DNA from 2 places in the Arsenicicoccus sp. UBA2120 genome. Region 2 is predicted to be linked to the other one. Evidence: riboswitches for the same ligand, from Rfam matches in the RefSeq annotation. Region 2 holds a riboswitch; the other holds the start of a gene.
The links. A riboswitch is a leader RNA that binds a small molecule or an ion and turns the genes downstream of it on or off. The one in region 2 is predicted to bind S-adenosylmethionine.
Positions count from the first base shown of each region.

Region 1: linked by a shared signal. The riboswitch ahead of B2P18_RS10120 (bifunctional o-acetylhomoserine/o-acetylserine sulfhydrylase) and the one ahead of metB (cystathionine gamma-synthase) in region 2 are both predicted to bind S-adenosylmethionine.

Region 1 covers NZ_DCYC01000069.1:15,115-30,549, reverse strand. The annotation lists partial or broken gene B2P18_RS10120 (bifunctional o-acetylhomoserine/o-acetylserine sulfhydrylase) at 1-1,371, opposite strand, end outside; SAM riboswitch class IV at 1,336-1,453, opposite strand; gene B2P18_RS10115 (GNAT family N-acetyltransferase) at 1,583-2,071, shown strand; partial or broken gene B2P18_RS10110 (MarC family protein) at 2,117-2,539, shown strand; gene B2P18_RS10105 (SDR family oxidoreductase) at 2,750-3,610, opposite strand; gene B2P18_RS10100 (aldehyde dehydrogenase family protein) at 3,657-5,153, opposite strand; gene B2P18_RS10095 (TetR/AcrR family transcriptional regulator) at 5,294-5,890, shown strand; gene B2P18_RS10090 (hypothetical protein) at 6,016-6,591, opposite strand; gene B2P18_RS10085 (nitroreductase family deazaflavin-dependent oxidoreductase) at 6,613-7,131, opposite strand; gene B2P18_RS10080 (HIT family protein) at 7,155-7,715, shown strand; gene B2P18_RS10075 (hypothetical protein) at 7,721-8,047, shown strand; gene B2P18_RS10070 (TMEM165/GDT1 family protein) at 8,025-8,603, opposite strand; gene B2P18_RS10065 (histidine phosphatase family protein) at 8,878-9,561, opposite strand; gene B2P18_RS10060 (elongation factor G-like protein EF-G2) at 9,631-11,757, opposite strand; gene pgsA (phosphatidylinositol phosphate synthase) at 11,885-12,490, shown strand; gene B2P18_RS10050 (phosphatidylinositol mannoside acyltransferase) at 12,497-13,420, shown strand; gene B2P18_RS10045 (glycosyltransferase family 4 protein) at 13,426-14,631, shown strand; gene B2P18_RS10040 (hypothetical protein) at 14,631-15,188, shown strand; gene pdxS (pyridoxal 5'-phosphate synthase lyase subunit PdxS) at 15,284-15,435, shown strand, end outside.
Region 2 covers NZ_DCYC01000008.1:17,813-33,247, reverse strand. The annotation lists gene B2P18_RS00600 (hypothetical protein) at 1-339, opposite strand, end outside; gene B2P18_RS00595 (TetR/AcrR family transcriptional regulator C-terminal domain-containing protein) at 372-938, opposite strand; gene bioB (biotin synthase BioB) at 1,098-2,378, shown strand; gene B2P18_RS00585 (DUF2277 domain-containing protein) at 2,460-2,726, opposite strand; gene B2P18_RS00580 (DUF305 domain-containing protein) at 2,886-3,551, opposite strand; gene metB (cystathionine gamma-synthase) at 3,896-5,068, opposite strand; SAM riboswitch class I at 5,150-5,270, opposite strand; gene B2P18_RS00570 (GAF and ANTAR domain-containing protein) at 5,347-6,072, opposite strand; gene B2P18_RS00565 (DUF6918 family protein) at 6,134-6,571, opposite strand; gene B2P18_RS00560 (hypothetical protein) at 6,674-7,282, opposite strand; gene B2P18_RS00555 (class I SAM-dependent methyltransferase) at 7,338-8,069, opposite strand; gene B2P18_RS00550 (FUSC family protein) at 8,087-9,358, opposite strand; gene B2P18_RS00545 (hypothetical protein) at 9,439-9,654, opposite strand; gene B2P18_RS00540 (SRPBCC domain-containing protein) at 9,842-10,381, shown strand; gene B2P18_RS00535 (hypothetical protein) at 10,413-10,784, opposite strand; gene B2P18_RS00530 (amino acid transporter) at 10,931-12,880, shown strand; gene pflA (pyruvate formate-lyase-activating protein) at 12,885-13,787, opposite strand; gene grcA2 (autonomous glycyl radical cofactor GrcA2) at 13,750-14,001, opposite strand; gene B2P18_RS00515 (pyruvate formate lyase family protein) at 14,111-15,435, opposite strand, start outside.

The DNA of each region.
Region 1 (15,435 bases), on a different contig from region 2:
CTGCGCGCCGGCCGCAGCTGCTGCCTCGAGGCCCCGGTCGAGGTCGGCCAGGATGTCGTCGATGTGCTCCAGGCCCACCGACAGGCGCACCAGGCCGGGCGTGACGCCGGCGCCGAGGCGGTCCTCGTCCGACCCCTGCGAGTGCGTCGTCGAGGCCGGGTGGATGACGAGCGAGCGGACGTCACCGATGTTGGCGACGTGGCTGTGCAGCTCGAGGGCGTCCACGAACGCCCGCCCCGCCTCGACCCCACCGGCGATGTCGAACGAGAACACCGAACCGGATCCCAGGGGGCAGTAGCGGTCCGCGCGCTCCTTCTCGGGGCTGCCGTCGAGCGACGCGTAGTAGACCCGCTCGACCTGCGGGTGGCCCTGCAGGTGCTCGACGACTCGGCGGGTGTTGGCCAGGTGCCGCTCGATGCGCAGCGACAGCGTCTCGATGCCGAGCCCCACGAGGAAGGCGTTGAACGGCGAGCACGCCGAGCCGAGGTCGCGCAGCAGCTCGACGCGGGCCTTGAGGATGAACGCCAGGTTGGCGCCGTGCGCCGAGCCCACGCCGAGGTCGCGGGCGAAGACGAGCCCGTGGTAGCTCTCGGACGGGGTGTTGAGCTGCGGGAAGCGCTCGGGGTCCTGGGCGTAGTCGAAGGTGCCGGCGTCGACGAGCGCCCCGACGATCGAGGTGCCGTGACCCCCGAGGAACTTCGTGGCCGAGTGGATCACCACGTCCGCGCCGTGCTCGATCGGGCGGATGAGGTATGGCGTCGCGACGGTGTTGTCGACGAACAGCGGCACGCCCGCGTCGTGGGCGACCCCGGCGATCCCGGCGATGTCGAGGACCTTCTGGTCGGGGTTGGAGATCGTCTCGCCGAAGAAGAGCTTGGTCTCCGGGCGGACCGCGGCGCGCCACTCGTCCAGGTCGGCCTGGTCGCTGACGAAGGTCGTCGTGATGCCCAGCCTCGGCAGCGTGTAGCGCAGCAGGTTGTAGGTGCCGCCATACAGCGCGGGGGAGGCGACGACGTGGTCGCCCGCCTGCGCGACGTTGAGGATCGCGAAGGTCGTCGCGGCCATGCCCGACCCCAGCAGGAGGGCGCCGACGCCGCCCTCGAGCGCCGCGATGCGCTCCTCGATGACGTTGTTGGTCGGGTTGCCGAGGCGGGTGTAGATCGGGCCCAGGTCCGTCAGCGCGAACCGGTCCGCCGCGACCTGCGCGTCGTCGAAGACGAACGAGGTGGTCTGGTAGATCGGCAGCGCCCGCGCGCCCGTCTCGGAGTCCGGGTTCTGCCCGGCGTGGATCTGCTTGGTCTCGAATGCCCAGTCGCTCATGGGTCGTGCCCTCCTTGCTCGCGCTTGCCGCCGCGTCGGGTGACGCCGGGGCCAGGTCCTCACCCGGGGCACCCCGCCGCGTGGGAGGGTTGCCGGTCAGCTGGCCGGGGCCGTGCTGCTGACGCTCATGACCTGCGGCGACTCTAGGAGGGGTCTCGTGGGGCGAGGAAGTGGCGTCCCGGCATACGGACCGTCGTCTCCTGGAGTGACGGTTTGGTCACGAGGAGGTGCCGAGACCCTCGACCGGTGGTTCACTGTGGCCATGAGCGCCCCCGCCCACATCCGCCGTGCCCGCCCGCACGACGCGTTCGCCGTCGCCGCGATGATGCTGCAGCTGGGCAGGGAGCGCGGCGCCTCGCCCGACCCCGAGTTCATCGACCGGTTCGCCGACGCCTGGCTGCGCAGCAGCGGTTCCCACGCCTACTGGCTCGCCGAGATCGAGAAGCGTCCCCTCGGCATCGCCGGCGTCACCCTCGTCGAGCAGCTCCCCGTCCTCGGCGGGCCGCGGCGCTCGCGGTGGGGCCAGGTGCACACGATGTTCGTCACGCCGACCTTCCGCCGGTGCGGGATCGGCGGTCAGCTGGCTCGCGAGGTGTTCGCGTGGTCCTCGGCCGAGGGTCTGACGCACCTGCGCGGCGACCTCACCGAGCTCGGCCCCGCCGCCGCCGGCATCTCCCGCCGCCTCGGTGGGCGCCCCGCTCACGACGGGATCTTCGAGTCGGTGCTGAGGGTCCCCGCCACGCTCTTCTGAGATCATCTGGCCTGGTTCACCGCCGGGTAGGACGCTGCGCGGCAACGCAGGACGGCGATCCGCGTGGCGGCGTACAGCCTGGTGATGTCGCTGGTCGTCATGGTGGCGGGCAAGGCGATCCTGGGGTTCTTCGGCGTCGAGGTGGACGACTTCCGGATCGCCGGGGGCATCGTCCTGCTGACGATCGCGCTGGGCATGCTCGGCGGGCCGGGGAGCATCGCGCACTCCGGGACACCGAGCGAGCAGCAGCACCAGTCGGAGCACGCGTCCACGTCCGACGTGTCGTCCTCTCCCAGGGCCTTCCCGACGATGGTCGGCCCGGGCAGCATCACGACGCTGATCGTGCTGACCCGATCCGCGGACGGAGCGAGAGGGTATGTCGCTGTCGCCGCCGCCGTCGTGGTCGTCGTGCTGGCGCTGCTGCTGGTCCTGTGGTTCGCCCCCGCCATCGGGCACCACATGTCGTAGACGCTGCGCGTGATCATGACGCGCCTGATGGGGATGGTGGTCGCCGGGCTGCAGCACGTGTTCCCGCAGTGGGTGCGCTGACGTCCTCCTCGCAGACGTCGACCTGGTCGGAGTGGTCCTGGTGCTCGAGGAATCCAGGTGAGGGTGCGGGTGGGCGTGGTGGTCAGCGCCAAGACCCAAGACGCTGACCACCACAGGCCGGTGGGGTGGTCAGTCGCCGGCGGAAGCAGTCGTCGGCACGAGGTCGACGTCCAGCGGGTCCTCGTTCATGCCAGTCAGCTCCCTGGTGCGGCCGCCGTAGTCGATGGGCAGGACCACACCGGAGATGAAGGACGCCATCGGGGAATTGACGAAGATCAGTGGCTCCGCCATCTCGCGGGACTCCGCGAGCCGGCCCGCGAAGCCGGCGTGGCCGATGAGGTTGTCCATCCCTCCGACACTCCTGGCGAAGTCGTCGGTGAGTCCGGTGCTGGTGCTGGCCGGCATGATCGCGTTGACGCGGACATGCTTTGCGGCGAACTCCCCGGCGACCTGAGCGACGTACAGGTTGGTGGCGCGCTTGGAGATCGGGTAGGCGAGCTGACCCGGCGCCTCGTCCAGACCCAGGGCGTGGACGGCGGCGGTGGTGGCGTCCCACCCCTTCGCCCTGGTGAGCCCGGCGATCTCGTCGCGGTGCTTCTCCCAGTTGATGCCGCCCATCGAGGTGACGAAGGCGATGGCTCCCCCTTCGCGCATCCGGTCCGTGAGGTAGGCCTCCGTGATGTACTTGTTCGCCGTGAAGTTGACGGCCATCGTCTCGTTGAAGTCATGCCGGTCGCCGGAGACCCCCGCGATGCCGAAGAAGGCGTCGAAGGTGTCAGGCAGCTGGGCCATGACGGTGTCGATCTCGTCCTTGTTGCCGAGGTTGACCTGCAGCGACGTGGTCATGCCGGGGAGGTCGACGACGACATGGTCGAGGCCGTGCACCTCCGCGCCGAGGTCGACGAGGATCTCGGCGGTGGCCTTGCCCATCCCGGACGCTGCGCCAGTGACGACGCAGACCTTGCCCGTGTAGTTCAGGTAGTCCTTCATGAGGGCTTCTCCTTCTCTTGTGCTGGGGGTGGGGGAGGGTGCGGTGTCAGGCGAGGGGGAGCGGGATCGAGGAGGCGACGGCTTTTGTCTCGAGATAGGTCTCGAAGCCCTCGAGGCCGCCCTGCCGGCCGAGGCCACTGTGCTTGTAGCCGCCGTAGGGGGAGTCGGCGCCGTAGAACTGGCCGCCGTCGATGCTGAACGAGCCGGTGCGGATGCCGCGGGCGACCTTCAGGGCTCGCTCGGGTGAGGCCGTGAAGACGTTGCCGGAGAGCCCGTAGACGCTGTCGTTGGCGAGGCGGATCGCGTCCTCGTCGGTGTCGAACGGAGTCACGGCGAGGACGGGTCCGAAGATCTCCTGCTGAGCGATGGTGGAGGCGTTGTCGACATCGACGAAGAGCGTCGGCTCGATGAAGAACCCGCGGGACTGCGACACCGGAATCCCACCGCCGACGAGGAGGCGGGCTCCGTCGCGCTTGCCCGCCTCGATCATCTCGAGGATGTGGTCACGCTGCTTGGCGGTGATGATCGGTCCCGAGAAGGTCTCGGGGTCTGCCGGGTCGCCGAACGGCAGGTGTGCGTAGACCTGCTCCAGCGCGGCGACGGCCTGCTCGTAGACCCCACGCTGAACCAGCAGCCGGGTCGGAAGGGCGCAGCCCTGACCGGCGTGCAGGCACGCCGCCGCCGCCGCAGGAAGCGCCGCAGCCAGGTCAGCGTCGTCGAGGATGATGCCGGCGCTCTTGCCGCCGAGCTCCATCAGCGTCCGCTTGAAGGTTGGAGCGGACAGCTGCAGCATCAGCTGCCCCGTGGCCGTGGAACCGGTGAAGGAGATCATGTCGACTCGTGGATCCGTGACCAGCTCCTGGGCGACGGATCGGTCGCGGGTGGTGATCACGTTCACGACTCCGGCTGGGATGTCGGTCTTCTCCGCGATCAGCCGTCCGATGCGGGTGGCGTTCCACGGCGTCTCGGCTGCGGCCTTGACGACGACGGTGTTGCCGGTCGCCAGTGCAGGCCCGAGCTTGTTGATCAGGATCTCAAAGGGGAAGTTCCACGGGATGATCGCCGCAACCACCCCCACGGGCTCTTTGAGCACCCACCGCTCGGAGGTGAGCCCGCCTGCCTCACCATCGGCCAGGCGCCGCTCCCACGCGAACTCGTCGATCATCCGGGCAGGCCAGAGCAGCCCATCCGCCAGCGGCCAGTCGAGCTGCGCCATGTAGGTCGTCGACAGGGGGGCGCCGACCTCGACGACCAGCTCCTGCCGGAGCTCCTCCTTCTCGGCGACGATCGCCTCGTGAAGCTGCCTGAGGCACCTCTGCCGCAGGGCCCGGTCCTGCGCCCAGCAGGAGGAGTCGAACGAGGTCCTGGCCGCCGCGATCGCCTCGTCCATATCAGCGGACGTGGCGTCGGCGACGACGCCCACGACGTCGCCGGTGGCGGGATTGACGACCTCGAAGGTCCCACCGTCGGCGGCGTCGCGCAACGTGCCTGCGATCAGTAGTCGGGTCTCGTGGGCCGTGGTCAACGTGGTGGTCGACGTCATCGTCGTGCTCCTCACACATGCTTCGAAGCTCACCGAGAGAAACGCTCGACAGCGAGCGCCCGCCGGCAGCAGGCGGAACCCACGATAGGTTTTGGGCACGAGTACCACAAGGGGTGGCGACCTTCTGGCACGATGGGGGGATGCCTGAGGAGGAGCCGACGCGGGCCACCGGTCGCCCCATGGCGGCCGACCCGCGGTTCGTCGCCACGACGGGGCTGCAGCTGTTCGCGGAGCACGGGTATGACAACGTCACGATGAGCGAGGTCGCTGCGGCCGCCGGAATCGGTCGCAGCACGCTGGTCCGCTACTTCCCGACCAAGGCCCACATCGTCTGGGACCGGTCCGAGGACGACGCGGAACGGGTCCGGTCACTCCTGCGCAAGGCCGCTGCAGGCGACGCGATCGCGGCGATCTGCGACGTGATGCCGGACGCGCTCGCGTACGGAGAGGATGAGTTCGATCTGCTCCGGATACAGGTGCAGATCATCACCGCGTCATCGATCGACCTGCTGACCTACGCCCAGCATTCCACGGAGGAACTGATCCTCGCCTTCCTCAGGAGCAGGCGAGGTGATGTGCGGGACGACCTGCGCGACAGGATCGCCGCCCGGTGCCTCGTGGACGCCGGCTGGATCGCCCTCCAAGCCTGGGCGGCAACCGAACAGCACAGCCCGCACGCCCTGCTCGAGCAGGCCTACCAGTACGTCCGGGCCGGGTTGCAGCCGCGAGCCGTCTGAAGCGCCGCTGTCGCCGACCACGTTGTCACCGTCGGAGCCTGAACGATGGCCCGGCGGCCACGCCACCGGCCTCGCCGCGCACTCGCGTCGGGGGACCGGCGCGCGGACCAGTCGGCGGGAGGGGATCAGCCGGCGAAGGGGGACGGATCTGCCGGGCGCTCGGGCGCCGCGAGGTCGAGGAGGTCCTGGTAGCGGCCGCCCACCGTGATGCGGGCCAGGTCGCCCAGCCGCCACGTGGACAGGGTCTCCCACGTCGGCGAGGGGGTGAGCTCCAGCAGCATCAAGGTGCCCTGCGCCACGAGGACCGGGGCCCCGACGAACAGCTGGTCGTCGGAGTCGCGCAGCTCGAGCCCGAGGAGCGGGTAGCGCTCGGCGAGGTCTGAGACGAGCGCCTCGGTGGTGTCGAGGTCGAGGCTGTCCAGGCCGCTGGGAGGCCAGGCGCCCTCGTGCTCGAAGGCGAGCTGGTGGATGGCGGGGTACTGGTGGTGGCGGATCCGCTCCAGGTCGGCGATCCGGGCGGCGACGTAGCCGTCGGGCCACGGCGCCGAGGCCTGGACGAGGCACCACCGCCGCCCGACCCCCACGCAGTATCCCGTGACGGCCTCGTCCGGCATGTCGAGCTCGAGGCAGGTGTGCTCGGCCATGGCCGACTCGAGCTTGGCGCGGATCCGGGCGAGGCGTTCGGCGCGGTGCTTGCTCATGGCGTCAGCATGCCAGCCGCATCACGCCTGCTCGAGGAGGAAGACCGGGATCTGGCGGTCGGTCTTGGTCTGGTAGTCGGCGTAGGGCGGGAAGGCCTCGACGCAGCGGGGCCACCACTCGGCGTGCTCCGCCTCGGTGGCGAGCCGGGCGACCCGCCGGGTGACGGTGGTGCCGTCCTGCAGGAGCAGGTGGGGATGCGCGGTCAGGTTGTGGACCCACTGAGGGTGCTCCGGGGAGCCACCCTTGCTGCCGACCGCGGCGTAGACGCCGTCGTGCTCGACCCGCATCAGCGGCACCTCGCGAACCTTGCGGGAGGACTTGCCGAGCATCGTCAGGACGACGACGCGCATGCCCTCGACGCTGGCGGCCTCGGTGGTGCCGGCGGCGTGGATGTCCTCGAGCTGCTGACGGACCCAGCCAGAGGCGTTGGGGGCGGGCGGGGCGTCGAGCGCGGCCCAGGGGTCGGTGCCCGAGAAGTCGTGGCCCGAGGCGTCGTTGCCGGAAGGGGTGGCGGGCGTGGGGTCTGGTGTCGTCGTCATACGGTCGAGTCTAGGATCGAGGGGTGACAGACCTCCAGGGCCCGCGCAGCATCGAGGACGCCGGCCAGCTCGCCGGTGTGGACGACGGGTTCGAGCGTCTGTGGACGCCGCACCGCATGGCCTACATCCAGGCGGATCGCCCGAGCACCGATGCGGGACAAGGGTGCCCGTTCTGCGCGGCGCCCGACAAGGATGACGCCGAGGGGCTCATCGTGCACCGCGGCGAGCACTGCTTCGTGGTCATGAACCTCTTCCCGTACAACCCCGGACACCTGCTCGTGTGCCCCTACCGCCACGTGCCGCTCTATCTCGACCTCACCGACGAGGAGACCGAGGAGTTCACCCGGCTGACCAAGCAGGCGATCCGCGCGCTGGAGGCCGCCAGCAGCCCCATGGGCTTCAACCTCGGGATGAACCAGGGCGCCGTCGCCGGGGCGGGCGTCGCCGCGCACCTGCACCAGCACGTGGTGCCGCGGTGGGGCGGCGACATGAACTTCCTGCCGATCGTCGGGCAGACCAAGGCCCTGCCGGTCCTGCTCGAGGACACCCGGCAGCAGATCGTGGCGGCCTGGCCGGGGGAGTGAGCCGTATGCCGGACCTGCCCGTCACGTCTGCGGAACCGCTTCCCGTGCTGGTCTACGACGACACGAGCGCGCTGGGCCGGGTGCAGGCCAGGGCGCTGTGGCACGTCGTGTCGCGCGACCGGTTCGAGCTGCGGCCCTGGCGTCGGCTGCCCCTGGAGCGGTGGGGCCTGACACCGGACGACTGCCGCGGGGCGCTGGTCTGGATCGGCCGGGACGGCGAGGTCAGCCGGGGGTGCGAGGTGTGGCCGGAGCTGCTGCGCCACGGCCACCGGTTCCTGCGGCCGGCGGTCCGTCCCGCGGAGACGCTCGTCAGAGCGCGCGCACGCCGCTGACGATCAGCAGCACGCCGAAGGCCAGGAACAGCACGGCGGCGCCGATCTTGATGGTGCGCTCGGGCAGCTTGCGGCCGAGGAGGGCGCCGACGCCGATGGCCAGGGCGTCCGCCGCGACCATCCCGAGCGTCGAGCCGACCCACGTGCCGAACCACCCCTCCTGGGTGGCGAGGGTGATGGTCGCGAGCATGGTCTTGTCGCCCAGCTCGGCGAGGAAGAACGCCGTGCCGACGGCCACCAGCGCCATGCCCCGGCTGTTGCGGGCCTTGGCGGCCTCGTCGTCGGTGAGCTCGTCGCCGCGGAGCGTCCACGCGGCGAACGCCAGGAAGGCGACGCCCGCCACGACCTGGATGACGCCCTGGGCGTCGGCGAAGACGTCCCCGATGGCGTAGCCGATCCCGACGGAGGCGAGGTGCACGAGCGCGGTGGCGGCGGTGATGCCCAGGAGGACGTCGCGGGCGCGGTAGCGGGCGGCGAAGGTCATGGCCATGAGCTGGCTCTTGTCGCCGAGCTCGGCGACGAAGATCACCGCGGTGCTCAGGAGGAAGGCGTACATGAGGGGGTCCTCTCAGGCCTGCCGGACCCGCGTCGTGGACGGACCTCGGCCAGGCACGTCCGTCGACGGGGTGCTGGTCGAAAGTCTCGTCCGCCACACGGTCGTGGCCTGCCGAGCCGGGCCCGAGGGCCAATGTGTCGACTCGACTGTTGGGGACTACTCCCTTTCAGCGTCCAGGGTAGCCCGCCCCGACCGGCTCACCCAACACGAGAGGGCGCCACGATCGGCGTGTCCTCGCCGATCGTGGCGCCCCCTGGGCGGGTCTGGGAGACCCTCAGGCGTTGATCTGGTCGCTGTCGAGGTGGCGGACCCGGTTGACCCAGAGCACGCGCCACTCGCCGTCCTCGTGCCGCAGCGCGGTCACCGAGGAGTTGGACAGCTCGAACCTGCGGCCGGCCTCGCCGATGCCGGCCGCGGCACCGATCAGGAGCTGGCCGAAGTGCTGGTGGGTGAGGATGCCGATCGTGGCGCGGTCCCCGTGGTGGGACGCCAGGTCGGCCAGCACGGTGGCCGCTCGGCGCTGCGCCTCGGCGTGCTCCTCCTCGAAGCCGCCGTCCCACTCCGAGCCCTGCTCGACGTCGTCCGGCAGCGTGAGGGACGGGGCGATGTCGTGCATCTCCTGCGTGCTGAGGCCGGGGTAGGGGCGACGCACGTTGGTGGCCGGGTGCGCGGCGTAGAGGCCACCCACCTCGCCCAGGTCGGTGCGGCCGATCGGCTCCACCCCGAGGGCGTCGGCGAGCGGCGCGACGGTCTGCAGGCACCGGTGCGTGAGGGCGGTGTAGAGGACCTCCACGTCGAGGTGGCTGCGGTCCTGGGACACCGCCTCGGCGAGGCGCCTGGCCTGCTCGTGGCCGAGCTCGGACAGCTCGGAGTCGGGGGTGCGACCTGCGCGGCTGCCGGTCTCGGCATACAGCTTGTTGTTCTCGGACTGACCGTGGCGGATGACGAAGAGGTCCATGTCGCAGAGTCTGTCATCCGCCACGGTCGGCGCCCAGCCCGGGGTCGGGCGACGCGCCCGCTGCGGCGTTCAGGCGGTGACGACCTTGGCCGCCAGCTGCTGCGGGAGCGGGTCGTAGCGCAGCCGGTCGCGGCGGAAGGTGCCCGTCCCGTGCGCGACGGACCGCAGGTCGATGGCGTAGCGCGTCAGCTCGAGGGCCGGCACCTCGGCGTGCACGACGGTGCGTCCCTCGTCGCCGGGCTCGGTGCCGACGACCCGCCCGCGACGCGTGGACAGGTCGCTCATGACGGGCCCGACGTAGTCGTCCGCCACGTCGACGTCGACGGAGTCCACCGGCTCGAGCAGCGTGACCGTGGCCGAGCTCGTGGCCTCCTTGAGCGCCAGCGCCCCGGCGGTCTGGAAGGCCATGTCCGAGGAGTCCACCGAGTGCGCCTTGCCGTCGGTGAGGGTCACCCGGATGTCGACCATCGGGTATCCCGCCAGGGTGCCCTTGGCCATCTGCGCCCGGACGCCCTTCTCGACCGAGGGGATGAACTGCCGGGGCACCGACCCACCCACCACCTTGTCGACGAACTCGAAGCCCGCGCCGCGCTCGAGCGGCTCGATCTCGACGTGGCAGACGGCGAACTGGCCGTGCCCGCCGGACTGCTTGACGTGCCGGCCCTGGGCCCGGGCCGGGGCGACGAACGTCTCGCGCAGCGCCACCCGCAGCGGCTCCGCCTCGACGCTGACCTGGTAGCGCTCCTGGAGCCGGCCGAGCAGCACGTCCACGTGCGCCTGCCCCATCGTCCACAGCACCGTCTGGTGGGTCTCGGCGTCGTGGTCCAGACGCATCGTCACGTCCTCGGCGACGACGCGCTGCAGGGCGCTGGCGAGCTTGTCCTCGTCGGCCTTGGAGACCGGGTGGATCGCCACCGGCAGCAGCGGGTCGGGCAGCAGCCACGGCTCGACGACGCAGGGGGAGTCCTTGGCCGAGAGCGTGTCCCCGGTCTCGGCGTGGGCCAGCCTGGCCACGATCGCGAGGTCGCCGGCCACGGCGAACCCGGACGACTTGGGCGCGTGCTCGGTGCCGCCGAGCGGCGTCGCCAGCTGGCCGACGCGCTCGTCGGAGTCGTGGTCCGGGTGGCCCTCGACCTCCTTGCCGACGAAGGCCGACAGGTGGCCCGCCACGTGCACCACGTCCTCGGCGCGCAGGGTGCCGTTGAACACGCGGACGAGCGACACGCGTCCGACATAGGGGTCCGTCGAGGTCTTGACGACCTCGGCCACCAGCGGCCCGTCCGGGTCCCCGACGAGGGGCTCGATCGGCTCGCCGTCCAGCGAGGTCACCATCGGCAGCGGGTGCCGCGTGGGGTCCGGGAAGGCGTCGGTGAAGATCTCCAGCAGCTCCGGCACCCCCGCGCCCGTCAGCGCGCTGATCGGGATGGCGGGGAAGAACGTGCCCGCGGCCACCGCCGTCATCAGGTCCGCCCGGATCGTGTCGAAGGAGACGTCCTCGCCCTCGAGGTAGCGGTCCAGCAGGGTGTCGTCGTCGGACTCGGTGATGATCGCCTCGACCAGGTCGCCGCGGACCTCGTCGATGACCTCGCGCTGCTCGGCCGTCGCGTCGCTGATGCGGACGTCGCCGCCGGAGGAGTCGTAGTGGCGGCGGCTGAGCAGGGCCAGCGTCCCGGTGATCGTGCCGTCGTCGGCCTGGACGGGCAGGTAGAGCGGCTGCGCGTCGCCGAAGACCCGCCGGCACGAGTCCACGGTGTCCTCGAAGGACCCGCGCCCTGCCTCGAGCTTGGTCACGACGATGGCGCGCGGCATACCGACCGCCTCGCACTCGTGCCACAGCATCCCGGTGGCCGCGTCGACCCCGTCCACCGCGGAGACGACGAACAGCGCCGCGTCGGCCGCGCGCAGCCCGGCCCGCAGGTCACCGACGAAGTCTGGGTAGCCCGGCGTGTCGAGCAGGTTGATGGTCGTCCCGCCGACGTCGAAGGAGGCCGCGTCCAGCCCGACCGAGCGGGTGTCCTCGCCCTTGGTGGCCTCCTTGGCGCGCCGCCCCGGCACGCGGGCCGCTATCAGGTGGTCGAACAACGTGCTCTTTCCCGATCCGGACGGCCCCACGAGGACGACATTCATGATGTCCTCGGGGCGGACTGGGGCGGGGGAGCCGGCGGCTCCTTGACCCTGGCTGTTGTTAGCGGCCATGTCATCTCACCTGACTTCGTCGTTGGCGGATCGTCCGCCCTGCCGTGCAGGGCGGGTGAGTCCATACTCAACTCCCGGCGAGCGGTGCCGACAAGCGGGGTCCCCCTATGGCTAGGGTGGGGGCACCATGCTGAACCGATTTCGTGCTCTGGCCACCCGGATCTTCACGCCCGTCGCCAAGGTCCTGCTGCGCCTCGGCGTCTCGCCCGACGCCGTGACCATCGTCGGCACCCTCGGGGTGGCGGCCAGCGCGCTGTGGTTCTTCCCCCGCGGCGAGTTCCTCGTGGGCACGCTCCTGATCGCGGTGTTCGTCTTCTCCGACACGATCGACGGCGTCATGGCGAGGCACAGCGGCCGCACCTCCAGCTTCGGCGCCTTCCTCGACTCGAGCCTGGACCGGATCGGCGACGCCTCGATCTTCGGCGGGCTCGTCCTCTACTACGCGTGGCGGGGCGATCGCGTGCTCACCTGCGTCGCGCTCGCGGTGCTGGTGCTCGGCATGCTCGTGTCCTACGTTCGCGCCCGGGCCGAGGGGCTCGGCATGACGGCGAGCGTCGGGGTGGCCGAGCGCGCCGACCGGCTCGTGCTGATCCTGGTGGCCACCTTCGTGACCGGCATCGGCCTGTGGGAGCCCATGGTGGCGCTGGCCCTGTGGGTCCTCGCCGTGCTGTCGGCGATCACCGTGCTCCAGCGGATCCTGGTCGTGCGCACGCAGGCCCTCTCCCGAGGCTGAGGCCGTATGCCGAACCGCCTCGCCGACCGGGCCACCGTCTGGGCGTTCCGCGCCGGCTGGCGCGTCGTCCGCCTGCTGCCCGCGCGCGTCGCCTACGCCGCCTTCGACCGCGCGGCCGACGTCACCCACCGCCGCGACGGGCGCTCGGTGCAGCGGCTGCGCTCCAACTACGCCCGGGTGCGGCCCGAGCTGTCGCCCGCCGAGCTCGAGGCGGTCGTGCGCGAGGGGATGCGGTCCTACCTGCGCTACTGGTGCGACGCGTTCCGGCTGCCCGACCTCACCCAGGAGGTGCTGCACGAGACGGTGCGCGTCGTCGGCGACCAGGGCGTGCGCGACTCGCTGCGCGAGGGCCGCGGGGCCGTGATGTTCCTCGGCCACCTCGGCAACTGGGACCTCGCCGGCGCCTGGTCCACGCACGAGCTGGCGCCGGTCACGACCGTGGCCGAGCGGCTGCGCCCCGAGGAGGTCTACGAGGCCTTCGTCGCCTTCCGCGAGCGGCTCGGCATGCGGATCCTGCCGCTGACCGGCGGTCCGCCGGCGATGCCGGAGCTGGTCCGCGCCCTGCGGGCCGGCGGCTTCGTGCCGCTCCTCGCCGACCGCGACCTGACCGACCAGGGCGTCACCGTGACCTTCTGCGGCCGCGAGGCCCGGATGGCGCCCGGCCCGGCCGCCCTCGCCGTCGCGACCGGGGCGCCCCTGCACCCCGTGTCCGTGCACTACGAGCGGCGGCACGGTCCCGGCGGGACCGGCAGCGGCTACGACGTCGTCGTGACCTTCCACGAGCAGGTGCCCGTGCCCGAGACGGGTCGCACGAGGGACAAGGCCGCGGCCATGACCCAGAGCTGTGCGGCGGCGCTCGAGGCGGCGGTCGTCCGGCATACGGCCGACTGGCACATGATGCAGCGGGTCTTTGCCGAGGACGTCCGGTGACCCCGCTGCGCATCGGGATCGTCTGCCCGTACTCCTTAGACGTCGCCGGGGGGGTGCAGTTCCACGTGCGCGACCTCGCCGAGTGGCTGCTGCGCGCGGGCCACGAGGTGTCGGTGCTGGCGCCGGCCGACGAGGACACCGCGCTGCCGCCGTACGTCGTGAGCGCCGGGCGGGCCGTCCCCGTGAAGTACAACGGCTCCGTGGCGCGGCTCAACTTCGGACCGGTCACGGCGTCGCGGGTGGCGCGCTGGCTCGAGGACGGCGCCTTCGACGTCGTGCACATCCACGAGCCGATCACCCCGTCGATCGGCACCCTCGCCCTCTGGCAGGCGGAGTGCCCGATCGTCGCGACCTTCCACTCCTCCCAGGTGCGCTCGCGGGCGATGCAGACGGTCTACCCCGCCTTCCGCCCGTCGCTGGAGAAGATCCTGGGCCGCGTCGCCGTCTCCGAGGACGCCCGCCGCACGGTGACCACGCACTACGGCGGCGACGCGGTCGTCATCCCCAACGGCGTCTACGTCGACCGGTTCGCCGCCGCGCCCGTCCGCCCCGAGTGGCAGGGCACGCCGGAGCGGCCGACCATCGCCTTCCTCGGCCGGCTGCAGGAGCCGCGCAAGGGGCTGCCCCTGCTGCTGGAGGCGCTGCCCGCGATCACCCGCGAGGTGCCCGGGGTCCGGCTGCTCGTCGCCGGCCCGGGCGACCAGGACGCCGTGCGCGCCGCGGTGCCCGACGGGTGCCACGTCGAGCTGCTCGGGGCCGTCTCCGACGAGGACAAGGCGTCGCTGTTCCGCTCGGCCGACGTCTACGTCGCGCCCAACACCGGTGGCGAGAGCTTCGGCATCATCCTGGTGGAGGCCATGGGGGCGGGGGCGCCCGTGCTGGCGTCCGACCTCCCGGCGTTCGTGCGCGTGCTGGACGGGGGGCGTGCCGGCGCGACCTTCGCCAACGAGTCGAGCGCGGCGCTGGCCGAGCGTGCGGTGGCGCTGCTCGCCGACCCCGACCGGCGCGCCGAGCTGTCCCGCGTGGGGCAGGAGCGCGCCTGGCAGTTCGACTGGTCCGTGGTGGCCGAGCAGGTGCTCGCGGTCTACGAGACCGTCCTGCTCGGGGCGCCCGAGAAGCAGCGAGGGGCCGTCTCCCGCCGCCTCGAGGGCATGGGACGCAGCCTCACCCAGGGGATCGGCGACGCCCTCGGCCGGGGCGCGCGACGCTGATGCACGTCCCCGACATCCCGCTCACCGTCGTCCTCGTCGGCCTGGTCCTCCTGCTGCTCGCGTGGCGGCTGACCTACACCGCCGCCCGCCTGGACCGGCTGCACGCCCGCGTCGAGGGCGCGCTCGTCGCCGTCGACGCCCAGCTGGTGCGACGCGCCGAGGCCGTGCAGGAGCTGGCGGGGTCGGGTCTGCTGGACCCGGCGACCTCGCTGTTCCTCGCCGCGGCGGCGGCCGAGACGCTGGAGCTCGAGGACGAGCCGGTCGAGGCGCGGATCGAGGCCGAGACCGACCTGACCCAGGCGCTCGACCTCGCCCTGCCGCCCGAGACGGTCGACGCGCTGCGGCGCGACGGCGACCACGGCGGCCGCGTCCTGCTGCAGCGGCTGCGCAGCTCCTGCACCCGCGTCCAGCTCGCCCGGCGCTTCCACAACGACGCCGTCGTCGACGTGCAGCGGGTGCGGCGCAAGCGCCTCGTCCGCACCTTCCGCCTGGCCGGGCACGCCGAGCTGCCGCACACGGTGGAGTTCGACGACCGCCTGCCCTCCGCCCTCGAGTGATCCGGGCGATGCGGGCGCGTCGCGCGGATGGACCTACGATGACGCCGACACCGAAGTCGACACAGCAGTCCTCGAGCTAAGGCAGCGCCAACGCGATGAGCATCACCGAGTCCAGCCCCGCGACCACCCCTTCCGTCCCCAGCGCCGGCACCGGCACCGGCACCACCCGCGTCAAGCGCGGCATGGCCGAGATGCTCAAGGGCGGCGTGATCATGGACGTGGTCACGCCGGAGCAGGCCAAGATCGC
Region 2 (15,435 bases):
GGCCCCCGGCCTCGACGGCCAGTGGAGGGCGATGACGACGAGGCCGGCGGCGAGCAGGGTCGGGTTCAGCACGCGCAGGGCCTGATAGGCGCCTGCCATCGCGCGTGGCATCGTCGAGTGCGGCGTCCAGGTCCGCGCCGCCAGCCAGTAGGCGCCGGCCTCGACGAGGACGGTCAGCAGCGGAGCCAGCCCTCCCCAGAGGGCCCGGGACTCCGTGGGGGTCAGCCGTGGCGGCGCCATCTGGAGCGCGGCCACCAGGAACACCCCGGCGGCGACGAGCTCCCCCACCCCGAGGCTCAGATAGCGGCGGCGGAGGGCGGCCTCACGGTCTCGATCCATGGCTCCGATGCTGGCACGTATGACGGAGTGGGTCAGGTCAGGCGCGAGCGGATCCCGTCGACGAGCAGCTCCAGGCCGTAGGCGAACCGCTGGTCCGGGTCGTCCGGCGCCACGCCGGGGCCGGCCGAGGCGACGCCGAAGGCCTGCATCTGGGCGTGGCCCTGCTCGTCGACCGCGTGCCCCATGACGAAGTGCAGCACGCCGGCCGCGGCGGCCCGGGCATCAGGCGCGCGCAGCCCCGCCCGGTGCAGGATCGCCACCAGCCCGCGCGTGGGGTCCACGCCCTCGGCACGCATCGAAAGGACCGACGCGACCAGCTCGGCCCCGTCGCGGTGGGAGGAGAGGGCCGCGCGCAGGCCGTGAGCCCACGACCGCACCTGCCCGTCCCAGTCGAGCCGGGGGTCCGGCGCCGCCACCTGGCCCAGCATCGACTCGGCGATGGCGGTGAGCAGCGACTGCTTGTTGGCGAAGTGCCAGTAGAGCGCCGACGGCTGCACCTCGAGCGCACCGGCGAGCTTGCGCATGGACAGGTCGGCGAAGCCGTACGCGTCGAGCGTGCGGATCGCCTCGTCGAGGACGGCCTGCCGCGTGAGCGCCATACGGGCTCTCCTCCTGACCGTGGGGCGGGGCGGGGCGGGACGAGAGCCCGGCCACACCAGGGCCCCTCACGTTGAGCGACCACCACCTCCTAGTTAACATGAACAGCGTTCATTGAACGGTGTTCATGACGCCGCTGACCGCTCGACGAGGAGAACCCCATGGACCTGCAGGCGATGGCGACGCGCGGCTGCGCCGGCGACCCGTGCACCCGCGAGGAGGCGCTGGCGGTGCTCGCCCTGCCCGACTCGGCCGTCCTCGACCTGGTGGCCACGGCAGGCCAGGTGCGGCGCGCGTTCTTCGGCAACCGGGTCAAGATGAACTACCTGGTCAACCTCAAGTCCGGCCTCTGCCCGGAGGACTGCTCCTACTGCAGCCAGGCCCGCGGCTCCGAGGCGGACGTGCTCAAGTACTCCTGGCTGAGCAAGGACAAGGCGGTCGAGGCCGCCACCGCGGGGATCGCCGGCGGCGCCGCGCGAGTGTGCCTCGTCGCGAGCGGCCGCGGCCCCTCCGACCGCGACATCGACAAGGTCACCGGCATCGTCGAGGCCATCAAGGACGCCGACCCGGCCGTCGAGGTGTGCGCCTGCCTCGGCTTCCTCAAGGGCAACCAGGGCGACCGGCTCAAGGCCGCCGGCGTCGACGCCTACAACCACAACCTCAACACCGCGGAGAGCAAGTACGACCAGATCTGCTCCACCCACACCTACGCCGACCGCGTCGACACGGTCCGGCAGGCGCACCTCGCCGAGCTGTCGGCCTGCTCCGGCTTCATCGCGGGCATGGACGAGACCGACGAAGATCTGGTCGACCTGGCCTTCGCCCTCCGCGACGTGGGCGCGGACTCGATCCCGGTCAACTTCCTGCTGCCGTTCGAGGGCACGCCGATGGCCGGCCACGGGATGATCAGCCCCCAGCGCTGCCTCAAGATCCTGGCGATGATCCGCTTCGTCAACCCCACGACGGAGATCCGGATGGCGGCCGGGCGCGAGGTGCACCTGCGGACCATGCAGCCGATGGGGCTGCACGTCGCGAACTCGATCTTCCTCGGCGACTACCTCACCAGCGAGGGCGCACCCGGCCGCTCGGACCTGGAGATGCTGCGGGACAACGGGTTCGTGCCCGAGGGGGCTCCGGACGACTGGGCCGAGCGGCTCGACGCGATCGACGTGAGCTCGTATGCCGAGCCGGCTGCCCCCAGCGGGTGTGGCGGTCACGCCGGCGGATCCGGTTGCGGGGGTTGCGGATCCGCGGGATCCGGCTGTGGTGGTCACGCGGCGGACGAGTCGGCCGCGAGCCAGCAGACGCAAGGCCGGCAGTCGTCCGGGGAGAGCGGCGCGCCCGCGGCCTCGTCAGGCTTCTCGGCGGCGGCGGCCTTCGACGCCCCTGTCGTCAGCCCCCGCCGCCGTGGTGCGGGCACGCAGCTGCCCGCCAACGTCTGACCGGCCTCCGGCCGGATCTACCTGAGGTAGTCACATCGACCTGGCGTGCGAAGTCGGGCGGATGTGACGACCTGAGGTAGGTCAGCCGAAGCGGGCGACGTTGCGGGCGCGGGCGCGCTCGGCCATCTCCTCGCGGCTGCGCGGCGGCGCCGTGGTCACGAGCTCGTCGAGCAGCGCCGAGGTGGCGACGGTGATCTGCTCGACCGCGCGGGCATAGGCGTCCTCGTTGGCCTTGGACGGCTTGGGGGAGCCGGCCACCTTGCCGACGTACTGCAGGGCGGCGGCCTCGATCTCCTCCTGCGTCGTCGACGGGTCGACGTTGTGCAGGACGCGGATGTTGCGGCACATGCGGCAACCATAGGCAGCCGCTCGACCAGGCAGGAGAGGTTGGCGCAGGTGCAGCCGTTCAGTCGAGACGGCCTCGACGCACCGTGACCACCAACGGGGCCACACGGGTGATCGCTGGCATTCGACACGCACGAGCGTCGCCGAGCCCCGTCACCGTGATCAGGTGGTCGGCATCGCCTGCATCTCGGCGATCTCCTTGCGCTGGCCCGTGATGATGGCCTGCGCGAGCTTCTTGACCGCGGGGTCCTGCGTGGTCGTCAGGACGTCCTCGGCCATGCTCACCGCGCCCTCGTGGTGGCCGATCATGGCCTTGACCCAGGCTGCGTCGAAGGCCGGGCCCTGCATCCCCGACAGCGCCTTGAGGTCGCCCTCGCTGACCATGCCCTCCATGGGCATCGCGTGGTCGCCCGCCGAGACCGGGGCTCCCCAGCCCTTGAGCATGGCTGTCATCTGGTCGATCTCGGGCTGCTGGGCCGCCTGGATCCGTCGGGCGAGGTCCTGCACCGTGGCCGACGCACCGTGACCGGCGAGAGCCATCTCCGCCAGGTCGAGCGCCTGGGCGTGGTGCGGGATCATCATCTGCGCAAACATCACGTCGCCCGCCCGGCCCTGCATCGGCGTCGCCCCGGAGGTGGCGCCCGTCGATGCAGGGGCGCTCGAGCTGCCCGAGGCTGACGAGCTTGAGCCGTGACCGGCGTGGGCGTCGCCGGCTGCCGTGCTGGTGGTGGCGGTCGTGCTCGTCGCGCCGCCCTCGCTCGACCCGCAGGCGGCGAGCAGGCAGCCGAGGGCAGCGACGACGGCGACGGATGCGGTGGGGCGACGCATGGGGGCTCCTGACGTTCGAGGTGCTGGGGCAGATCTGCTTGTCTCCCAGCCTAGGTCGTCGGCCCCCGCCTGTGCCGGGCGCCCTGGCCGTATGTCGCCCGCCCGCTCGCACGCCGCGCCGGTGCACGGCGCGGCCCGGCGACCACGCGGGTCGCCGGGCCACGGCATACGGGCTCCGTCAGGCGCTGATGGACTCGCTCAGGCCGCCGGACCAACCCAGGCGGATATGCCTACCTCAGGTAGGTCCATCAGCCTGGCGAACGAGGGCCGGTCGATGCCTCTACCGGCGGCCGAGTCATCAGCCTGGCGAACGAAGGCCGGTCGATGCCTCTACCGGCGGTAGGTCAGGAGGTGGCGAGGGCGCGGTCCAGGCCGGCGCGCACGTCCGCCACCAGGTCCTCGGTCGCCTCGATGCCGATCGACAGGCGCAGCAGCTGGTCGCCGATGCCGGCCACCTCGCGCGCCTCCGGCGTCATCGACGCGTGCGTCATCGTCGAGGGGTGCACGACCAGCGACTCGACGCCGCCGAGCGACTCGGCCAGCGAGAAGCACTGCAGCCCGTCGAGGAAGGCCCGCACCTGCGCCTCTCCGCCGGCGAGCTCCAGCGACACGATCGCGCCATACCCGTCCTGCTGCGAGGTCGCGAGCTCGTGGCCGGGGTGCGACGCCAGGCCGGGATAGAGCGCGCGCGACACGGCGGGGTGCTCGGCGATCAGCTCGGCGACGGCGCGGGCGTTCTCCTCGTGGGCCTTCATGCGGGTGTGCAGCGTGCGCAGGCCGCGCAGGGTCAGATAGCTGTCGAAGGGGCTGCCGGTCAGGCCGAGGACGTTGGCCCACCAGGCCAGCTGCTCGTGCAGCTCCTCGGTCGCGCCGACGATCGCGCCGCCGACGACGTCGGAGTGGCCGTTGACGTACTTGGTGGTGGAGTGCAGCACGACGTCGCAGCCGAGCTCGATCGGGCGGCACAGCAGCGGGGACAGGAAGGTGTTGTCCGCGACCACCGTCGCCCCGACCTCGTGCGCGGCCGACGCCACGGCGCGGACGTCGGTGATGCGCAGCAGCGGGTTGGACGGGGTCTCGATCCACACGACCGTCGGGGCCTTGTCGGCGCGCAGCGCGGCCTCGACCTGCGCCGGGTCGGTGTAGTCCACCGTCACGACCTCGAACGCGCCCTTGCGCGACAGCGAGTCGAACAACCGCCAGGTCCCGCCGTAGCAGTCGTGCGGAACGACCACGGTCTGGCCGGGCGACAGCAGCGCGGACACGACGACGGTGATCGCGCCCATGCCGGTGGTGGTGACGACGCCCCCGGCACCGCCCTCGAGCGTGGCGAGCGCGTCGCCGAGCAGGTCACGCGTGGGGTTGCCGCTGCGCGTGTAGTCGTAGCGGCGAGGGGTCCCGAGCTCCTCGAACGTGTAGTTGCTCGAGAGGTAGATCGGGGGGACGACCGCGCCGTGCGCCGGGTCGGTCTCGAGTCCGGTGCGGATCGCGCGGGTGAGGCGGGAGAGCTCGGTCATGGTGTCGCCTTTCGCAGTCTGAGCGGGCCCAGTCCTGCGGTCGACCATGAGGGAGCGGTATGCCGGACGCGCCGGCGTATCGACCCATCTGCCGGTGGGCCGCGAGGCCCCCGCAGGACTTGGCACCTGACCCTCGGGGTGTCCCCCTCGGGCGGTTGCCCCGGCGTCGTCGGGCCTGTCCCTCAGCCGGTCGTGATGGATGTGCCTGCACCCTAGCCGCCCGCCACGGGGTGGACAGTCGGTGTCCAGCACTCGGGCGCCCAGCGACCGCCGGCCTGCTACGGCTGGGGCTGCTTGTTGGCGACGTACTGCACGCGCTGCCCCTGCACGACCTCCTCGGCCAGCGTGGCCAGCTTGATGTTGAGGTCCTGGCTGGTCTTGCGCAGCCGCTCGAAGGCCTCGTCGTCGTCGACCTTGTGGGCGGCCATGAGCAGACCGACCGCCTTGCCGATCTCGCGCGAGGTGCCGAGGGCCCGCTCGAGGTTGGCGCTGTCGTTCTGCGCCCGCACCGTCATGACGGCCACGGACGCGAACGACGCCAGGACGGCCGCCTGGTCCACCGAGGTCGTCGTGAACGCGTCGGCGGTGTCGGAGAACAGGTTGAGCGCCCCGACCTTCTCGCCGTCGAGCAGGATGCGATAGCCGATGAGGCCGCGCACCGTCGTCTCCGCGACGACGCGGCGGGCCAGCTCGGGCCACTGCGAGCCGTCCACGAGGTTGGGGTCGTGCTGGAAGGACTCCTCCACGATCGCGTCGACGCACGGCCCGTCGTCGACGGCGAGCTCCAGGTCGTCCACGGCGAGGGCGACGTCGTCGGTCGCGGCGGCGCTGTAGAACCGGCCGGCCCGGTCGACCAGCATCATGGACGCGTGGTCGCAGCCGTCGACGAGCTCGACGGCCGCGGCGACGACGGCCTGGTAGACGGCCTGCGCCTCGGGGCGGCCGTGGATCAGGGTGTTGAGCCGGGCGAAGACCTCGGTGGGCTCCACGCTGCTGCCGGGCATGGAGCCTCCAAGCGGTGATGACGCGTCGTTGACCAGGAGTCTAACGACGCGTCACCTCTTGTCATGACGCGAGGGTCTCGATCGCGGTCCCGAGCCTCGGGAGCGCCTCCACGACGTGCTGCTTGGCCTTGGGGCGGACGCCGTTGTAGATCGTGGCGATCGCGGCGTGCCGAGGGTTGGCGGCGCGGGTGTCGCTGACCGACAGCAGGGCGTCGGCGGCCTGGTCCCCGTGGGAGGTCAGGTAGGCGCCGAAGGTCTGGTCGCCGCGCGCGTCCCACAGCGGCTGGAGGGAGGCGGCGGCGTCCGGCAGCATGCCGTTGACCGCACGCCGGACGACGCCGTCGTTGACCTTCTTGACCGCGCCGTAGGCCGTCTTGATGATCGCGCCGCCGACGCCGCGCTTGCCGGCCACCTCGGCGTCGATGACGCCCACGAGGGTGTCGACGACGGTGTCACGCCGGGAGGGTGCGAGCAGGGTCTCGGTCAGGGAGGTGGACATCGTGGAGCCTTCCGGTCGGGAGGGTGGGCGACGGCGGGAGAGGCCGTATGCCGGGGGCCGCCCGCACGACAGGTCGCCGCGAGCGCCCGGCCGACGCCCACCCTAGGTCGGCGCGACGGTCGGCGCGACCCGCACGGCCCACCGCACCAGCGGGCCGCAGTCGGGCCAGGACGACAGGGGCCCGGACGGCACCACCCGGCCGTCCAGCACCCGTCCATCGGCGGGATCGAGGCGCGCGTGCAGGTGGGCCATGGGGCGCAGGGCCAGCGGCTCGCTCAGATCGAGGGTCATGGTGCGGTCGGTCCGACCGCTGAGGTGGACGAACCCATCCAGGTCGGAGAGCCAGCCCGGCACCGGGTCCTCGCGCAGTCGCAGCTCTCGTCGCACCCGCGCCTGCAGGATCTCGTCGCCGAGCAGGCGGGCCAGGATCGCGAGCGCGGTGGTGGTGACGACGTTCTCGTGGTCGATCAGGGCGGACACGAGCCAGCGCGAGTCGAGCTCGGGGCCGTCTCGCTCGACCTCGTCGAGCAGCGCGGACACCTCGAGCAGGACGTCCAGGTGGGTGCCGGCGCGGACGACCTCGCCCAAGCGAGCCACGACCGGGGGCACCGCGGCGCCGGGCAGCTCGCGACCCACCGGGTGCCCGCGTCGCGACCGCTCCCGCGCACGGCGCTCCCGACGGCGGCGCTCGTCGTCGGAGGGAGGGGACATGGATCCGACGCTAGCGACCACCTCGATGTTTCGCCTCCCGAGACGCCTGGTCCCGTCAGGCGACCACTCCGTCGACGTAGGTCATCGCGCCGCGCTGCACGACGCGCGGGTCGGTCAGCGGCACGGACCGCACCACCTCGGCCGGCGTCCGGGGCGGCGCGAGCTCGCCGGCGCGGTGCATGGCGTCGAGCAGCAGGTCGCTACCCGGGCGGCCCCGCGTGAGGCTGGACAGATAGAGGGTGCCGCCCGGCCGGACCCAGCCCGCCAGCCGCGTGACCAGCGCCTCCGCGTCGGGGACGAGGTGCACGACGCCGAGGCAGGCGACCGTGTCGGCCGCCCGCTCGCGCAGCGGCAGGACGTCGAGGTCGGACTGCACCAGCACCACCTCGCCGCGGCGGGCCAGCCGCTCCTCGGCCCGCAGCAGCACCGCCAACGAGCGGTCGACGAGCAGGAGCGGGCGCCGGGACCGGGCGTACAGGTCGGCGGTGAGGGCCAATCCCCCGCAGGCGACGTCCACCAACGGTCCGCGCCGCGACGCGAGGGCGGAGCGGGCGAAGGACCGCTGGTCCACCGGGTCCAGGCCCCAGGCGGTGCGCAGGTATCCGCGCGAGGCCGCGAGGGCGTCATACCCCTCGGCACCGCGATCGCGGGGCGCCGAACGAGCACTCAGCCCGGAGGTGGTCGACCACACCCGACCGGCCACCCGGTGCAGCGCGTCCGGGCGGTCGAGCAGGTCGGCGCACCAGCCGGGCAGCGGAGCCGCTGGGCGATCGGTCGGCGTGCGCATGGGACCTCCACGGACGATCACGGGTGACGCTGGTTGCGCCAGTCTGGCAGGGCGTCGCGCAGCAGGGGCGCGATCGGGACCGCCACCCGGGCCGTCGACTCCCAGTGCTCGCGCTCCCGGCGGCGCACGTCGACCGCGAGGACGTTGAGGACCTGCTGGACGGCCGCGAGCGTGGACCCCCGCAGCATCCACTGCCCCGTCTCGGAGTGCGGGTCCACCAGCATGAGCTCGGTGAGCACCGCGCGGGTCTCGCCCAGCGTCTCGAGGGTCTGCTCGAGCTGCTCCTCGACGTCGCCGATCTCGGCGCCCGCCTCCGAGGCCACCAGGTCGCCGAAGGCACGTAGGCAGTCGGCCACGTCGGACAGGACGACGCTGAACGCGACGCGGACCTCCTCGCTGTAGCCGTCGTCCTCGCCGTCGGGCGGCGCGCTCTCGACCATGAGCAGCAGCAGGCTCCGGACCGCGAGCTGGCACTGCTCGAGCCGGTCCAGGCCGGTGCGCAACGGCGGCTCGGCACTCACCGACGCGAGGGCCCGTGGGTTGAGGCGGCGGGCGTCCTTGACCTGCTGGACGAGCGTGGTGGCCCGGGCCACCCGGGTGCTGAGGCCACGGACCTCGTCCAGCCACTGCTCGCAGTCCTGGCGCACCAGCGGGGTCGTCGCGAGGCTGTCCGCCACGCGGTCCACCGCCTCGGCCAGCTCCAGCGCCACCCAGCGCACCGACGAGGTGGCGGCGCGCGTGGGGATCGTCGGGGGAAAGAACAGGTTGATGCCGACCCCGACGAAGGCGCCGATGAAGGTCGTGATCACCCGGGTCTCGACGGCGAGCTCCTGCCCGCCCGCCGAGAGGATGAGCATCGCGGAGATCGGTGTCTCCAGGGCCTGGTCGCCGAGGCGGAAGACCTTGGCGAGGGTCAGCGACGAGCCGATCGCGATGGCGAGGGACCACCAGGTCAGCCCCACCATGCTCGACACGGTGACGGCGACGAGCACGCCCGTCAGCACCGCCCCCACCCGGACCGCCCCCATGCGCACCGACGACAGCGTCGAGGCCTGGCAGACGAGGATCGCGGTCAGCGCGCCGGTCAGGTCGATGGCGCCGTCGGTCAGGGCGACCGTGAGCAGGTAGGCCAGCACCCCCGCGACCGTCAGGCGGCCGACCTGCATGACGGTCGGTCGCAGCCGGCGCGGCACGTCGAGCCATCGGGTGGGCCCTCCGGGCCAGATCCGCGACCACGCCGTGGCCGCCACGCGCCGCGGGCTCCGCGCGCGCACACCGGGCGACGTCATACGGCCAGGTTGTCACGACAACCCGGCCGTATGGCGGACGAGGAGGCCGACGACGGCGTCGGCAGCGGCAGCGGGCGCGGCTAGAGCGCGGAGATCTCGCTGACGATCGCGTCGAGCCGCGACTGCGGGATCTTGCCGGAGGCCATCTTCATGGCCTTCTCGGCCTTCATGCCCTTGGCCATCCCGATCATCGGGTGCGACGTCAGCCCGGGGGCGTGCTTGTCGAAGATCTCGACGGCCTGGGGGTCCTTGAGCAGGTCCCCGATGGTCGTCGTGCTGATGTCGTACTTGCCCATGACGTGCCTTCCTTACCGATCGGTAGCGGTGCTGGCACCAGTGTGCCCGGCCCCGGGTGGTGCCCAGGACCTTCGTGGTCCATCCCACACGGATGGACCACGGCGCGCACCCGCGGGCACGGTGCACCACCCGACTCGCCGGACGGCACAATAGGTCCAGACCCGCACGAGCCACGAGGAGCCCCCGGTGAACGATCTGCTGACCAGCTATGTCGAGTCCCGCACCGTCGACGCGACGTTCGCGACCACCCAGGGCGAGGCCGTGCTGACGATGGTGCACGAGCTCCCCAGCACCCCCGAGGAGACCTGGGCCCTCATCACCGACCCCGGGCTCGCCGCCACCTGGTCCCCCGTCGTCGGCGACCGCCCCCTCGACACCGTCGGTGCGGCCACCTCCCGCGAGAACGCCGACGACGAGCCCGTCGACGCCGAGGTGCTGGTCGCCGAGCCCACTCGAGAGCTGGTGCACCGCTGGGGCAACGACGAGCTGCGGTGGAGCATCGCCCCGCACGCCGAGGGCTCGCGGCTCACCCTGCGCCAGGTGCTCGAGGACCCCACCCAGGCCAGCTCCCTCGCCGCGGGGTGGCACCTGTGCCTGTCCGGCCTCGAGGCCCGGGCCGCCGGCCACGACGTGACGCGTCCCGTCGGTCCCGAGGCGGCCCGCCGCTACGGCTGGGAGCAGCTGCGCGACGGTTACGACGTGCTGTTCGCCCAGCAGCAGCACTGACCTGCGGCCCCCCGACCAGCACCGACCTCGGTCAGATCCGGAAGTCCTGCTCGATCTTGGTGAGCCGGAAGCGCGCCAGCGCCAGGTTGGCGCGCGCCCGGTCCAGGACGAGGTAGAGGAACAGTCCCTGCCCCTCGCGGCTCGAGACGGGTCGGATGATGTGGTACTGCCGACCGAGGGTGATCAGGATGTCCTCGATCTCGTCGTCCAGGCCCAGCGCCTCCATCGTGCGGAGCTTGGCCTGCACCACCGAGCTGTTGCCCGCCGCCGCGACGTGCAGGTCCACCGCGGGTGGATCGCCACCGGTCGCGAGCGTCATACCGCTGCTCTGGTCCACCAGGGCCGCCCCCAGCGCGCCCTCGATGCCGAGGCAGTCGGTCATGGCCTGGGCGAAGTCGGTCATGGGGTCGTCTCCTGCGGGGTTTGCGACGAGGGGAGCGCGCAGCGGGGGAAGCGCTCGTCGTCACCCTAGTGAAGCACTCCCCCTCTTGGGTGGCGCCCAGGTGACGATGCGTGACCTACCCGGTCCAGCCCCTACCCTGGTCGCTCGTGACCATCACGAGGGCGCGCAGCCCGTTCATGCGCTGGTTCCTCGACGCCGAGGAGGCCGACCCGGGCGGCTTCTACGAGCGCGAGGAGGAGGCTCTCCGGCAGGACGACGTCCACCCCTGGTGGAAGGTCATGTGCCTGACCGGCGTCGACTACTTCTCCACGCTCGGCTACCAGCCGGGCATCGCGGCGCTGGCCGCCGGCGCCCTGGCGCCGATCGCCACCCTCGTGCTGGTGGTCATCACCCTCTTCGGCGCCCTCCCGATGTACCGCCGGGTCGCCGTCGAGAGCCCGCACGGCGACGGCTCCCTGTCGATGCTGCAGAAGCTCCTCACCTACTGGCCGAGCAAGCTGCTGGTGCTGACGCTGCTCGGCTTCGTCATGACCGGGTTCATCATCACGATCACCCTGTCCGCGGCCGACGCCACCGCCCACCTCGTCGAGAACCCCCTGCTGCACGCGACCCTCGGCGGCCACGAGGTCCTCCTCACCCTGACGCTGCTGCTGGCTCTCGGTGCGGTGTTCCTCAAGGGCTTCTCCGAGGCCATCGGCGTCGCCGTCGTGCTCGTGATCGTCTACCTGTCGCTCAGCGCCGTCGTCGTGGTCGACGGCCTCATGGCCATCGTCGCCAACCCGTCGCTGATCAGCGACTGGGGTGCCGCGATGACGGCGAGCCACTCGGCGCCGTTCGGGATCATCGCGGCAGCCCTGCTGGTCTTTCCGGCCCTGGCGCTCGGCCTGTCCGGCTTCGAGACCGGCGTGGTGGTCATGCCCCTCATCCAGGGCGACCCGGGCGACACCCGCGCCAAGCCGCGCGGCCGCATCCGCAACGCCAAGAAGCTCCTGACCACGGCCGCCTGCATCATGAGCGTCGCGCTGCTCGGGTCGTCCTTCGTCACCACCCTGCTGATCCCGCCGGCCGCGTTCAGGCCCGGCGGGGAGGCCAACGGGCGGGCCCTGGCCTACCTGGCGCACGAGCGGCTCGGGGACACCTTCGGGACGGTGTACGACGTGACCACGGTCGGCATCCTGTGGTTCGCCGGGGCCTCGGCGCTCGCGGGGCTGCTCAACATCGTCCCCCGCTACCTGCCGCGCTACGGCATGGCCCCGGACTGGGCGCGCTCGACCCGCCCACTGGTCTGCGTCTTCGTCCTCATCGCCGCGATCGTCACCGTGCTGTTCGAGGCCAAGGTCGACGCCCAGGCCGCGGCCTACGCCACCGGGGTGCTGGCGCTGATGACCTCCGCGGCCGTGGCGGTGTTCCTCACCGAGCTGCGCCGCAGGCACCGGCGGACCTCGATCGTCTTCGGCGTGGTCAGCGCGATCTTCGTCTACACCTTCGTCGTGACGATGGCCTCGCACGCGGGCGGCCTGGTGATCGCCCTGGTCTTCGTCGCGCTGATCATGATCATCAGCCTGTGGTCGCGGGTGACCCGCAGCCGTGAGCTGCGCGTGGCCGGCGTCGAGATCGACGACGCCGCCGACGTCGTCCTCGCCCGGGCCGCGCTCGGCCGCCAGCCGATCCGCTTCATCGCCAACAAGATGCAGGCCGGTGACCTGGACGAGTACGACGAGAAGGAGCGCATCGTCCGCGAGCGCAACCACATCTCGCCAAAGGACCAGATCGTCTTTCTCGAGGTGCGCATCAACGACGCCAGCGACTTCACCTCACCGGTGCAGGTCACGGCGGGCCGCGCCGGCACCCACCAGATCCTGCGCTGCTCCGGCACCTCGGTCTCCAACGTGCTCGCGGCCTTCCTGCTCTACGTCCGCGACCTCATGCCCGAGCCGCCGCACGCCTACTTCGAGTGGAGCGAGCGAGACCCGATGGACAACGTCCTGCGCTTCCTGTCCGGCGGCGAGGGCGACATCCCGCCGCTGACGCACGAGATCCTGCGCATCGCCGAGCCGGACCCGGCCAAGCGGCCCCGCGTGCACGTCGGGGGCTGACGGGTCAGTAGGTCTGCAGCCCGCGCGCCCGGAACTGCTCGCGCACCCGCTCCACCAGCTCCGGCGGCGCCGGGGGCGTGTCCGCGAGGGGGTAGTCCACGCCGAGGGTCTCCCACTTGTCCCGCCCCATCTGGTGGAACGGCAGGACCTCGACGCGGGTGACCGTCGACAGCCGGGCCACGTGGTCGGCGACGGCGGCGACGTTGTCCGGCGCGTCGGTCAGGCCGGGCACGCAGACGAAGCGGACCCAGGTCTCGACGCCGTGCTCGGCCAGGCGGCGCGCGAAGCGCAGCGTCGGCTCGAGCTCGCGGCCGGTGACCTCGCGATAGGTGTCCGGCAGCCCGGACTTGATGTCGAGGAGCACCAGGTCGAGGTCGGCGAGCATCTCGTCGGTGGCGTTGGCGCCGAGATAGCCCGAGGTGTCCACGCACGTGTGGATCCCCAGCTCCTTGGCCGCGCGGAGCAGCCGACCGGTGAACGCCGGCTGCAGGAGCGGCTCGCCCCCGGAGATGGTAAGGCCGCCGTGCGTGGCACGGAAGACCCCGCGATAGCGCCGCAGCCGTGCGACGAGGTCGGCCAGCAGCACCGGCTCGCCCTTGGCGGAGTAGAAGGTGTCGGGGTTGTGGCAGAACTGGCAGCGCAGGGGGCAGCCGGCGAGGAAGACGGTCAGGCGGGTGCCGGGACCGTCGACCCCCGTCACCAGCTCCCACGAGTGCAGCGAGCCGAGCTCACCGGCGCGCACCGCCTCGAGGTGCTCGTGGTGCGACATCTCCCCCGCCGACGCGATGCCCGCGGTGCCGCGGCCGGTCGCCCTCAGCCGGGGGACGACCGGGAGGTATGCCGGACCGCCCGGGCCCGCGCCGACCCCGTCAGGCGTCGTGGTGGAAGGTGCGGGAGAGGACGTCACGCTGCTGGTCCTTGGTGAGCTTGACGAAGTTCACGGCGTAGCCGGAGACACGGACGGTGAGGTTCGGGTACTTCTCGGGGTGCTCCATGGCGTCCTCGAGCGTGCCGCGGTCGAGCACGTTGATGTTGGCGTGGAAGAGGCCGGGCGTGGTGCCACGCTCGGCGCGCGCGGCGGTCATCTCGGCGACGCGCTCGGCATAGGTCCTGGTCGACATGGGGGTCTCCGTCCTGCTGATGGGTGCGGTGGGTGCGGTGGTCGTGGTCTGTGACGGTGCTCTGGGCGGGTGGTCTGTGCGAGTGGTCCGTGCAGGTGCTCCGGCAGGGTCAGCAGCCGGGCACGAAGCCGGCGTCGAGGATCCCGACCAGGTTGCCGACCTGCTCGTCCTTGGTGCGCCCGAGGCCGGCCGGCGTGATCGTGTTGGTGAGGGAGATGCCGTCGAGGGCGTCCTCGTAGTCGAGCTTGCCGACGGACAGCATCGAGGCGAGCATGCCGTGGCTGTCCATGCCGTTCTCGGGGTTGGCGCCCGGGGCGAACGGCGTGCCGGCCTCGTGACCCGACGGGAACGCGCCGGTGTTGCGGCCGTAGACGACGTTGGACGTGATCGTCAGCACCGACTGGGTGGGGATCGCGTCGCGATAGAGCGGGATCTCCTTGATCTTGGCCATCACCGTGTGGACCACGGCCGCCGCGATCTCGTCGGCCCGGTCGTCGTCGTTGCCGTAGACGGGGAAGTCGCCCTCGGTGACGTAGTCCACGACCAGGCCGGTCTCGTCACGCACCGGGGTGACGGTGGCGTAGCGGATGGCGGCCAGGGAGTCGGCGACGATGGACAGCCCGGCGATGCCGCAGCCCATCGTCCGCACGATCTCGGAGTCGTGCAGCGCCATCTCCATCGCCTCGTAGGCGTAGCGGTCGTGGCAGTAGTGGATGATGTTGAGGGCCTCGACATACGTCCCGACGACCCAGTCGAGCATCTCCTCGTAGCGCTGCCACACGTCGTCGAAGTCGAGCGGCCCGTCGCCCCGGACCGGCTCGTGGCCCTCGACGACCTGCTTGCCGGACATCTCGTCGCGGCCCCCGTTGATGGCATAGAGCAGGGCCTTGGCGGCGTTGACCCGCGCCCCGAAGAACTGCATCTGCTTGCCGATCCGCATCGGGGACACGCAGCACGCGATCGCGGCGTCGTCGCCCCAGTGACCGCGGATCTGCTCGTCGGCCTCGTACTGCAGCGACGAGGTCTCGATCGAGATCGCCGCGCAGAAGTCCTTGTAGCCCTCGGGCAGCGAGGGGTCCCAGAAGATCGTGATGTTGGGCTCCGGCGCCGGGCCGAGGTTGCGCAGCGTCTGCAGCAGCCGGAAGGACGTCTTGGTGACCAGCGTGCGCCCGTCCTCGCCGAGGCCGGCGTCCGACCAGGTGGCCCAGTAGGGGTCGCCGGAGAAGATCTGGTCGTAGTCGATGGTCCGCAGGAAGCGCACGATCCGCAGCTTGATGACGAGCGCATCGATGATCTCCTGGGCGCCCTCCTCGGTGAGGGTGCCGGCGGCCAGGTCACGCTCGACGTAGACGTCGATGAAGCCCGAGAGCCGGCCGATGCTCATGGCCGCACCGTCCTGGGACTTCACCGAGGCGAGGTAGCCGAAGTAGGTCC